3 regions of the Candidatus Merdisoma sp. HCP28S3_D10 genome follow, and region 3 is predicted to be linked to each of the others. Evidence: predicted binding sites of a transcription regulator. Region 3 holds the regulator's gene; each other region holds the start of a gene.
What was found. Region 3 encodes Rex, which represses fermentation and respiration genes when NADH is low (regulators of the CRP and FNR family bind a similar motif). Its sites were predicted from a motif close to ATTGTTAANTANTTAACAAT; they were not measured.

Region 1: the regulator Rex is predicted to act here: its motif matches at 1,433-1,452, upstream of ACTNCH_RS07625 (cobalt transporter).
Region 2: the regulator Rex is predicted to act here: its motif matches at 2,108-2,127, upstream of ACTNCH_RS08095 (glycerol dehydrogenase).

Annotation. Positions count from the first base shown of each region.
Region 1 is NZ_JBQHTG010000002.1:501,925-505,205, forward strand. Features, by position in the region: gene ACTNCH_RS07615 (methylenetetrahydrofolate reductase) at 1-764, opposite strand, end outside; gene ACTNCH_RS07620 (CooT family nickel-binding protein) at 849-1,043, opposite strand; gene ACTNCH_RS07625 (cobalt transporter) at 1,059-1,400, opposite strand; gene aroE (shikimate dehydrogenase) at 1,641-2,516, shown strand; gene ACTNCH_RS07635 (TraX family protein) at 2,513-3,265, opposite strand; gene ACTNCH_RS07640 (acyltransferase) at 3,258-3,281, opposite strand, start outside.
Region 2 is NZ_JBQHTG010000002.1:594,208-597,488, forward strand. Features, by position in the region: gene purF (amidophosphoribosyltransferase) at 1-676, opposite strand, end outside; gene ACTNCH_RS08095 (glycerol dehydrogenase) at 884-1,984, opposite strand; gene wecB (non-hydrolyzing UDP-N-acetylglucosamine 2-epimerase) at 2,166-3,281, opposite strand, start outside.
Region 3 is NZ_JBQHTG010000002.1:305,016-308,296, forward strand. Features, by position in the region: gene ACTNCH_RS06560 (ABC-F family ATP-binding cassette domain-containing protein) at 1-1,248, opposite strand, end outside; gene ACTNCH_RS06565 (redox-sensing transcriptional repressor Rex) at 1,403-2,050, shown strand; gene alr (alanine racemase) at 2,137-3,281, shown strand, end outside.

The DNA.
Region 1 (3,281 bases), 200 kb from region 3:
ATATCGAACGGCTTGCCCTCAGCGTCCTTAGCTGCGAACGGGTTCGGGAACAGCCAGTTCTGGGAAATAATCTTGCACAGCTCGTGATCCATTACACAGCCGTTGCGGGACAGTGCCATATTGATGGTAGCTGCCTGATCCAGAATCGGCATAACTCCTACGTCTACCGGCATGGTAACACCAGCGGAGTAGATAGCGTCCAGCCAGTACTTGAACTGCTCCATATCCCAGCAAAGCTGAGTCATGATGTAGTCAGCGCCGTTGTCCTGCTTCTGCTTCAGAACTGCGATATCGGACTCCAGGCTTCTGCATGCGATGTGTCCCTCCGGGGAACCTGCTACAGCGATCTCAAACTTATCGCCGAACTCATCACGTACAAACTTTACAAGGTCTGTAGCATACTGGAAATCACCACAGGTAGTAGTCTCACCCAGCGGAATATCTCCACGGAGAGCCAGAACGTGATCTACGCCCTCGTTCAGGTACTGCTGCAGCTGATCCTTCATGCCTTCCTTGGTGTTCTTGATTACGGTAAAGTGGGTAACCGGTGTAGTGCCAGCGTTCTTAATCATCTGACATACCTCGCGGTTTGCTCCTACGTTTCCGCCGCCTGCGCCGTATGTACAGGAAATGTAATCCGGCTGATACTTGCACAGATGCTCAATTGTGCCCGGAAGATTCTCCATACCCTTCTCAGTCTTCGGCGGGAAAACCTCGAAAGACAGCGCCATGCGCTCGTTCATGATGTCTGTTAACTTTGTCATTTCAACCAACCTCCATTATTTTGCTATATCAACATTATTGATATCACTTTGATCGTCCGCCTGCCATGCGGACTGCTGCCCCGCTTACGCAGACGGGCAGTTTAACTTTACGACGGAACCGGTCAGGTCTACAAAGGAAATCGTTCCTTCTACCACTACCTCCGCGCCCATAATATCTACCAGGCGCACCTGACTTCCTTCCACGTAAATCTTGCTGACATTCTTCAGCACAACCTCTTCTGTATCCTTCGTGTTCTTATATACAGTTGCCAAACACATAATGATGCCTCCTTATTACTGTACTAAGGAAAGTGCCAGACTCAGATACAGATTGCCCTTGTCAAAATTCTCAATGGCCTTTTCAATCTGTACAGCCACGTCTTCCTTTCCAACCTCGCGGAACTTCTTAGCCACATCTGCCAGCTCAGCCGCATGATGCTTATTATGATCTAACATATAAGAAAGAAGCGCCTCCTGCTCACTGCCCGGCTTATGATCGTGACCGCCGCAGCCGCAGCTGCAGCCCTCATGGCTGTGATCGTGAGTATGCTCATAGCCGTGGTCATGGCAATGCTCATGATCGTGGTCATGCTCGTGTCCGTGACAATGTCCGTGTTCTCCGTCTACCATATGCATCGCATATTCCTCCTTTTATTTAAACTTAAAATTGTGTTAATTTCATGACAATCTTAATACAATTATACCCTCACGGGGGGATTTTATCAAGTCGAATTTGCCCGAATTCTGACCGTAAATTGTTTTTCTTTCCATACATTCCAAACCCGTCAAAATGCAATTGACATTTTTCCGATTTTTTTGTACCCTTAGTAAAAGTGTACACGATAACCCCAATAACTTCAAGCAAAAGGTGTAAAAATGGACAAAACTTTCAACATAACAGGCGCTACAAACCTTACCTGTCTGCTGGGAAATCCTGTTTCCCACAGCATATCCCCCGCCATGCACAACGCTTCCTTCCAGAAACTGGGAATCGACTGTGTATATCTGGCTTTTCCTGTAGATGAAGCGCATTTTGAGCGGGCCATTGACGGACTGATCACTCTGGGGGCCGCAGGCTGGAACTGCACCATGCCCCTGAAACGGCTTATGTACGACCGGGTGGATACCCTTTCCGATTCCGCCCTTTTAAGCGGCGCAGTCAACACCGTCGTAAACCGGGACGGACAGCTCTTTGGCGACAATACCGACGGCTACGGCTTTCTGCAGTCCATGCGGGACGCAGGCTTCTCCTGCGAGGGAAAGCACGCGGTCCTGCTTGGCAGCGGCGGAGCAGCGGCAGCCATTCTGGCCCAGGCAGCCCTGGACGGCACTGCCTTTATCGACGTCTTCGCCCGAAGCGCTTCTGCATCCACCAAACTAATCGCCGAGGAAATCCAGCGGATCCACGCCCGCTGCGACTGCCGGATCCGTCTCTTTGACCTGGAGGACAACACTTCACTCAGGCACTGTCTGGACGAGGCCGACGTCCTCATCAACGCCTCCTCCGTAGGCATGGCTCCCCGTACAGACGCTTCCCTGATCCCGGATCCCGCTTTCTTCCATCTGGGTCTGGTGGTGGGCGACGTCATCTACAATCCCCGGGAAACCCTGCTTCTGCGCACCGCAAAGGAAGCAGGCTGCCACACCTTCAACGGTATGTACATGTTGCTCCATCAGGGCGCTAAGGCCTTTGAACGTTGGACCGGTCGGGAAATGCCTGTGGAATATATCCGGGAACGTTATTTCCGCTAGAAGATTCTCTTTCCGGATAATACAAAATTTCCCAGAAGCCAGAACAGCAGAAGATGTGACGGATAAAACCAGTAAAAGAAATACCGGGGCTGACGCCCTCTTCTTCCGTTATACAGAAGCAGAGCCAGAAAGCCAGGCAGGGCGTACAGCTCCATTTTTTCTCCCAGGATCAATAACAGCCAGGACAGGGCCAGCGCCGGAATTCTCTGTTCCCGTAACAGATACATCAGGACGATTACCAGGACGCCGGTGGCCCCATAGTCCGTATGGCCAAGCTCCGCCAGGGCTGCGGCCGCTCCCAGAGCCAGAAGCCCTCTCCATTCTCTTCCTGCGCTTCTCTGGAAAGTCCAGATTACCAGCAGTCCGAGCAGCAGGGTAAAGAACACATTCTGATGATTCCACCAGAAAACGGTATTGTGAAGAGCCAGGTTAAAGGGCAGTTCAGAGATCAATGCAAAAACGGCCAGTCTCTGCGCGTATTTCCAGGTATCCCGGGTATGGACCGCTCCCTCCACCAGCAGAAAGCAGAAAATCGGGAAGGCAGAGCGTCCCATATATCGCAGTATCCGATCGGTGTTCCACCACAATCCCACATTCTGCACAAAGCCTGCCATGGGAGAATTGCCATAGCCATTCAGGACAAAAACTTCCATCAGGCTGGCTCCCACATGGTCCATAAACATTAAGAAAATGGCAAGCCATTTCAGAGTGCTTCCTGAAAATGGCCTGCCTGCATTTGTTTTATTCATGCTTTTCGGCAACCTC
Region 2 (3,281 bases), 290 kb from region 3:
TATCCAGGGCGCAGGTCTCGCTGGCCAGGATATAAGCGTTGTCACGCTTGCCGATACACAGGGGCCGGAAGCCGTAGGGGTCTCTCGCCCCGATCAGCTTTCTGGGGGACATGACAATCAGGGAATAGGCTCCCTTAATCTTGTCCATAGCCCGGGACACCGCCTCCTCCACGCTGGCGGAATGAATCCGCTCTCTGGCGATATGGTAGGCAATCACCTCAGAATCAATGGTCGTCTGGAAAATCGCTCCCGTATACTCCAGCTCCCGCCGAAGCTCCGGCGCATTGACCAAGTTGCCGTTGTGGGCTAACCCTAAGGTTCCTTTTACATAATTCAATACCAGGGGCTGGGCGTTCTCCCGGGTGCTGCTGCCAGCCGTACTGTAACGGGTGTGTCCCACGCCGATATCGCCCTTCAGGGCGTCCAGCTGCTCCGGAGCAAACACTTCATTTACCAGTCCCATGCCCTTATGGCTCTTCACCACGCCTTTGGGTCCCTTCGTATCGCTGACCGCGATACCGCAGCTCTCCTGTCCTCTGTGCTGCAGGGCAAATAAGCCGTAATAAATCGTAGAGGCTACGTCGTTGCCGTCGAAATCATAGATTCCGAATACGCCGCATTCCTCCCGCAGCTTCTCCTCTTCTTCGTATTGTTCATGGATCATCTCATTATTCATAAGGTACCTCCCGCTGTCCTGGCTTCTTGTCATTTAGTACGTAAGAAAGTATAAACCATGATTTTTTGAATTGCAAGAACGGATCCGGCCCCGATTATTACTTATTCTAATGGATTTTTTCCCCACTTTCTTATAAAAACAGTCAAAAAAAGCCGCCGCCTTTTCCTTTTTCGGAAGAAGACGCCGGCTTCTGAAATGTTTTTGGTTTTATGCTTCGCCAAGGAAATATTTTCCGTACCGGTCTGCAGCCAGGATAGCCGCATAAACGGACTCCGGCGTTACCTCAAAGGGCATATTGTGCAGAGTATCATTTTCCGCGCAGGCAGCCTCGGCAACCGCCATCAGCTTCTCCTTCGTGGGATTCTCAATTCCAAGCTCCTTCAGGGTCACAGGCAGACCCAGCTCGATACACCAGTCGATGATATCCTCCAGCTCGTCTGCCGGAATATTCTCCAGCACCAGCTGGGTAATGGTACCGAAGGCAACCTTCTCGCCATGGTACATATGATGGCACTCCTCCAGAACGGTAAAGCCGTTGTGGATAGCGTGGGCTCCGGCCAGACCGCCGCTCTCGAAACCGATGCCGCTGAGCAGGGTATTGGCCTCGATCACCTTCTCTACTGCCTCGGTGCAGGCTCCCGCCTCCAGAGCCAGCTTCGCCTTTACGCCCTCATCCATCAGGGTATCAAAGCACAGCTTAGCCAGAGCCATCGCCGCTCCCGTCACCTTGCCGCCTGCGCAGGTCATTGCCCCGCTGGTCTTGCAGGCACGCGCCTCAAAATACGTCGCCAGCGCGTCGCCCATACCGGACACGGTCAGACGAACCGGGGACTTGGCGATGATTTCCGTATCCATCAGAACCATATTCGGGTTCGCCGGAAGGAACAGATACTCCTCAAATACCCCTGCGTCCGTATAAATCACAGACAGTGCGCTGCAGGGAGCGTCTGTGGACGCGATGGTCGGGCAGATCAGCACCGGCGCCTTCTCATAATAAGCTACCGCCTTGGCTGTATCCAGAATCTTACCGCCGCCGACGCCAATCACCAGGTCGCAGCCGTTCTTCTTCATTACCTCCATCAGACGGTTGATCTCTGTCTTGCTGCACTCTCCGTTGAAATAATCCAGAACCGGTTCGCAGCCGGAATCCCGGAATGAATCCTCCAGGATCGTTCCCAGTCTCTTATGACCGGACGCTGTCACCAGCACCAGAGCCTTCTTTCCATAGGTCTTTGCGTAGGTACCAAGCTTCTTCAGTTCGCCTGCTCCCTGTACATACTTGCCGGGGCTTGTCAAAATCTTTGCCATGATAAAAATCCTCCTGTCATATGATTGCTTTCCATTTATAGTTACCAGATAGCAGCATCACCATACGGCCTGCAGCGTTGATCTGTTATCTTTCCAAGGAGTATTTTAACGCTGGCAGGTGAGATTGTCAATATTTTAACAGTTTTTTTGTGAGCGTTTCGGGTTATATATGTTTTCCGTCTTACGATTTTCTCCAGACCATCTTATCCACGACTCCCGTGTAGCTCTGAATAATCTTCACAACCTTTGTACTTACATTTTCTTCCACATAATCCGGAACCGGAATACCGTAATCATGCTCCTGATTCAGTTCTACCGCTGTATCCACCGCCTGCAGAAGGCTCTTTTCATCAATACCGGCCAGAATAAAGCAGGCCTTATCCAGAGCCTCCGGACGCTCTGTACTGGTACGGATGCAGACCGCCGGAAACGGACGTCCTACAGAAGTAAAAAAGCTGCTCTCCTCCGGCAGGGTGCCGCTGTCCGATACCACCGCAAAAGCGTTCATCTGCAGATGATTATAATCATGGAAGCCCAGCGGCTCATGCTGAATCACCCGCTTATCCAGCTGGAAACCACTGGCCTCCAGACGTTTTCTGGAACGGGGATGACAGGAATAGAGAATCGGCATATCGTATTTCTCAGCCAGCCTGTTGATAGCTGTAAACAGGGAAAGGAAATTCTTCTCTGTATCAATATTCTCCTCCCTGTGGGCAGACAGCAGGATATACTTCTGCGGTTCCAGGCCCAGCTTCTCCAAAATATCCGACTTCTCAATCTCAGCCAGATTCTGGTGCAATACCTCCGCCATAGGAGAACCCGTCACATAGACCCGCTCCTTCGGCAGCCCGCACTCATGAAGATACTTTCTGGCGTGCTCTGAATAAGCAAGATTCACGTCGGAAATGATATCCACGATTCTCCGGTTCGTCTCCTCCGGTAGACATTCATCCTTACAGCGGTTTCCTGCTTCCATGTGAAAAATCGGGATATGCAGGCGCTTCGCCGCAATGGCAGACAGGCAGCTGTTGGTGTCGCCCAGGATCAAAAGCGCATCCGGCCTGATCTGATTCATCAGCTTATAAGAACAGTTGATAATATTCCCAACCGTCGCGCCCAGATCATCGCCAACTGCATCCATATAAACCTCCGGACTGGCAATCTTCAGGTTTTCAAAGAAAATGCCATTCAGATTGTAATCATAATTCTGTCCCGTATGGGCCAGAACCACATCAAAATACTTCCGGCACTTGTTAATCACAGCCGCCAGACGGATAATCTCCGGCCTGGTCCCCAC
Region 3 (3,281 bases):
ATAGGCGTCGGAGATCTCCTCAAACAGCGTTTTTTCCGGGTGAAGCACGTGGTGTTCCTGATCATAGTAGCCAATTTTTACCTTGGATCCCAGTGTGAAGGATCCGCTGTCAGCCTCCAGAAGTCCATTCAGAATCTTCAGAATGGTGGTTTTTCCGGTTCCGTTATTTCCGATGAGGGCTACCCGTTCTCCACGCTTTACTTCAAAGCTGAGATCCGTAAAGAGCGTCTGACTGCCGAAGGCTTTGGAAAGTCCTTCTACGGTCAGGACATCGTTTCCGCTGACCACCTTGGGCTCCAGGGTAATATGCATCTCGGAGCGCACCTCGCTGGGCTTTTCCAGGACCTCCATTTTATCCAGCATTTTTTCCCGGCTTTCCGCCCGCTTGATGGACTTTTCCCGGTTAAAGGATTTCAGCTTCTGAATGACCTCTTCCTGATGGCGGATTTCTCGCTGCTGATTCAGCCAGGCGTTCATGCGGGCTTCCCGAAGCTGTGTCTTTTTTGCGGCGTAATCGGTATAATTTCCCTGAAAAGAGGTTACCTCGCCGGCGTCGATTTCAATGATTTTCGTAGCAATTCGATTTAAAAAGTAACGGTCATGGGCAACCACCAAAACAGCGCCGTCATAATTCAGTAGAAAGGTTTCCAGCCAGGCAATGGAATTCATGTCCAGATGGTTGGTGGGCTCGTCCAGCATAATGAGATCCGGATGGGACAAAAGAAGCTTACCCAGGGATACACGGGTCTTCTGACCGCCGGAGAGGGTATTGACCTGCTTCTCGAATTCCTCCTCTTCAAAGCCCAGTCCCTTCAGGACGCCGACTACTTCGCTTTTATAGGCATAACCGTTCTTTAACTCAAATTCATGGTTCAGACGGGTATACTGATCGAGAGCTGTCTCAAGGGCTGCGCCGGAAAGCTCCTTCATCTGCGCTTCCAACTCCCGGATACGCTCTTCCAGGTCGATGACGTCCTGCTTGACCGTCAGAAGCTCCTGATAGATACTGTGGTCACTATTCAAATCCTGATGTTGGGCCAGATAACCAATGGTTTTCCCTTTGGCTAAGATCACTTCGCCGGAGTCTGCTTCCATTTCCCCGATGATAATTTTCAGGAGGGTAGACTTGCCCGCACCGTTGATGCCGACAATGGCAGCCTTTTCCCGATCCTCAATATGGAAGGACGCATTTCTTAAAATGACGTCGGTTCCGAATGCTTTGTTTATATTCTGACATGCTAATATCATAAAAGTACCTCTGTTTTTGACTCTTTTTTCTCACATGAAGTCTATTATAGCGAAAATTACAGGAATGAACAAGATAAAGATTGACAAAAAATTTGCTAATCGCTTATAATAAAGACAGGTTTGAAATGATTTATTGAGGGATGTGTAAAGGAAAATGGAAGAGAGAGAAATCTCAAAAGCAGTGATTAAGCGTCTGCCGCGTTATTATCGTTATCTGGGTGAACTGATGGAAAACGGAGTAGAAAGAATCTCCTCCGGAGAGCTCAGCACGAGAATGAGCGTGACGGCGTCACAAATCCGGCAGGATCTGAATAATTTCGGCGGCTTCGGCCAGCAGGGCTACGGCTACAACGTAAAATACCTGTATGAAGAAATCGGAAAGATTCTCGGTCTGGATAAAAAACACAATATGATTATCATTGGCGGCGGTAATCTGGGACAGGCACTGGCCAATTATGTGGATTTTGAAAAGCGCGGTTTTTACATAAAGGGTATCTTCGATGTAAATCCGGTGCTGAAGGGCTTAAGTGTCCGTGGCATTCAGATTCATATGCTGGAGGATCTGGAAGATTTTATCCGGGATGAGGAGATACAGATTGCAGCGCTGACATTGCCGAAGTCTAAGGCAGAAGAGATGACAAAGCTTCTGGTTCAGTACGGAATCAAGGCTATCTGGAATTTTGCCCATATTGATCTGGATGTTCCGTCGGATGTACTGGTGGAGAATGTACATCTGTCAGAGAGCCTGATGCAGCTTTCTTATAACATTACCAGATATGAGAAGGAACACCCGTGTTCCTGATGGAATTGTAAGAAAAAGGGAAAGGGAGCTTTCGTGGCTCCCTTTTGCATATAACGCATATAGTAAAGCAGTGAGGAGTGTCAGAAGTGAAAAATTATAAGCGTGTAGCAGCTTATGTGGATTTGGATGCCATAGAAGATAATTTTGAGGCTATGAAGGCCAACTTAAAAGAGAATACCAGAATTGCGGCTGTGGTGAAGGCTAACGGCTACGGCCACGGGGCGGTTCCTATTGCCCGGATGATAGAGGATAAGGATTATCTGTGGGGCTTTGCGGCGGCTACCATTGAGGAGGCTGTGGAGCTTCGGAAAAACGGAATCTGCAAGCCGATATTGATTTTGGGCTATGTATTTCCGGAGGATTATCCGGAGCTGGTGCGACTGGATATCCGGCCGACCGTGTTCCGTCTGGACATGGCACGGGAGCTTTCAGAGGAAGCTATCCGCCAGGGAAAAGAAGTCCGGGTGCATATAAAGCTGGATACTGGCATGAGCCGGATTGGGTTTGCGGACACAGAGGAAAGCGTAAAGATGGTCTGCGAGATAGGAAAGCTTCCCGGCATCATCCTGGAAGGCCTGTTTACTCATTTTTCCAAATCTGACGAGACGGATAAGACAGCGACCGAAAAGCAGCTGGCTCGGTATCGTGCTTTTTGCGCTGCCTGCGAAGCAGCCGGTGCAAAATTTCAGATTCATCACTGCTCCAACAGTGCCGGGATCATTGACCTGCCGGAGGCCAATCTGGATATGGTGCGTGCAGGGATTACTGTATATGGTCTGTACCCTTCCGATGAAGTGAAAAAGGAGCTGGTTCCGCTCCGACCGGCTATGGAAATGAAGAGCCATATCGTCCATGTAAAGAAAATTGCGCCGGGAACCGAGGTCAGCTACGGCGGCATCTATACAGCGGAATCGACGCGTAAGATAGCAACCGTTCCGGTAGGCTACGCGGACGGCTATCCCAGAAGCCTGTCGAATAAGGGCTGTGTGCTGGTGGCCGGAAAACGGGCACCTATCTGTGGCAGAGTCTGTATGGATCAGATGATGGTGGATGTGACGGAGATACCGGAGGCGGTTCCCGGTATGGAAGTTACAATTTTTGGAAAAGACGGGGAGGAGTTCCTGTCTGTGGATGAGCTGGCAGAGCTGTCCGGACGGTTTAATTATGAATTCGTTTGTGATCTGTCCCAGAGAGTGCCCCGGATTTATTTGCGGCATGGAAAAATCTGTGA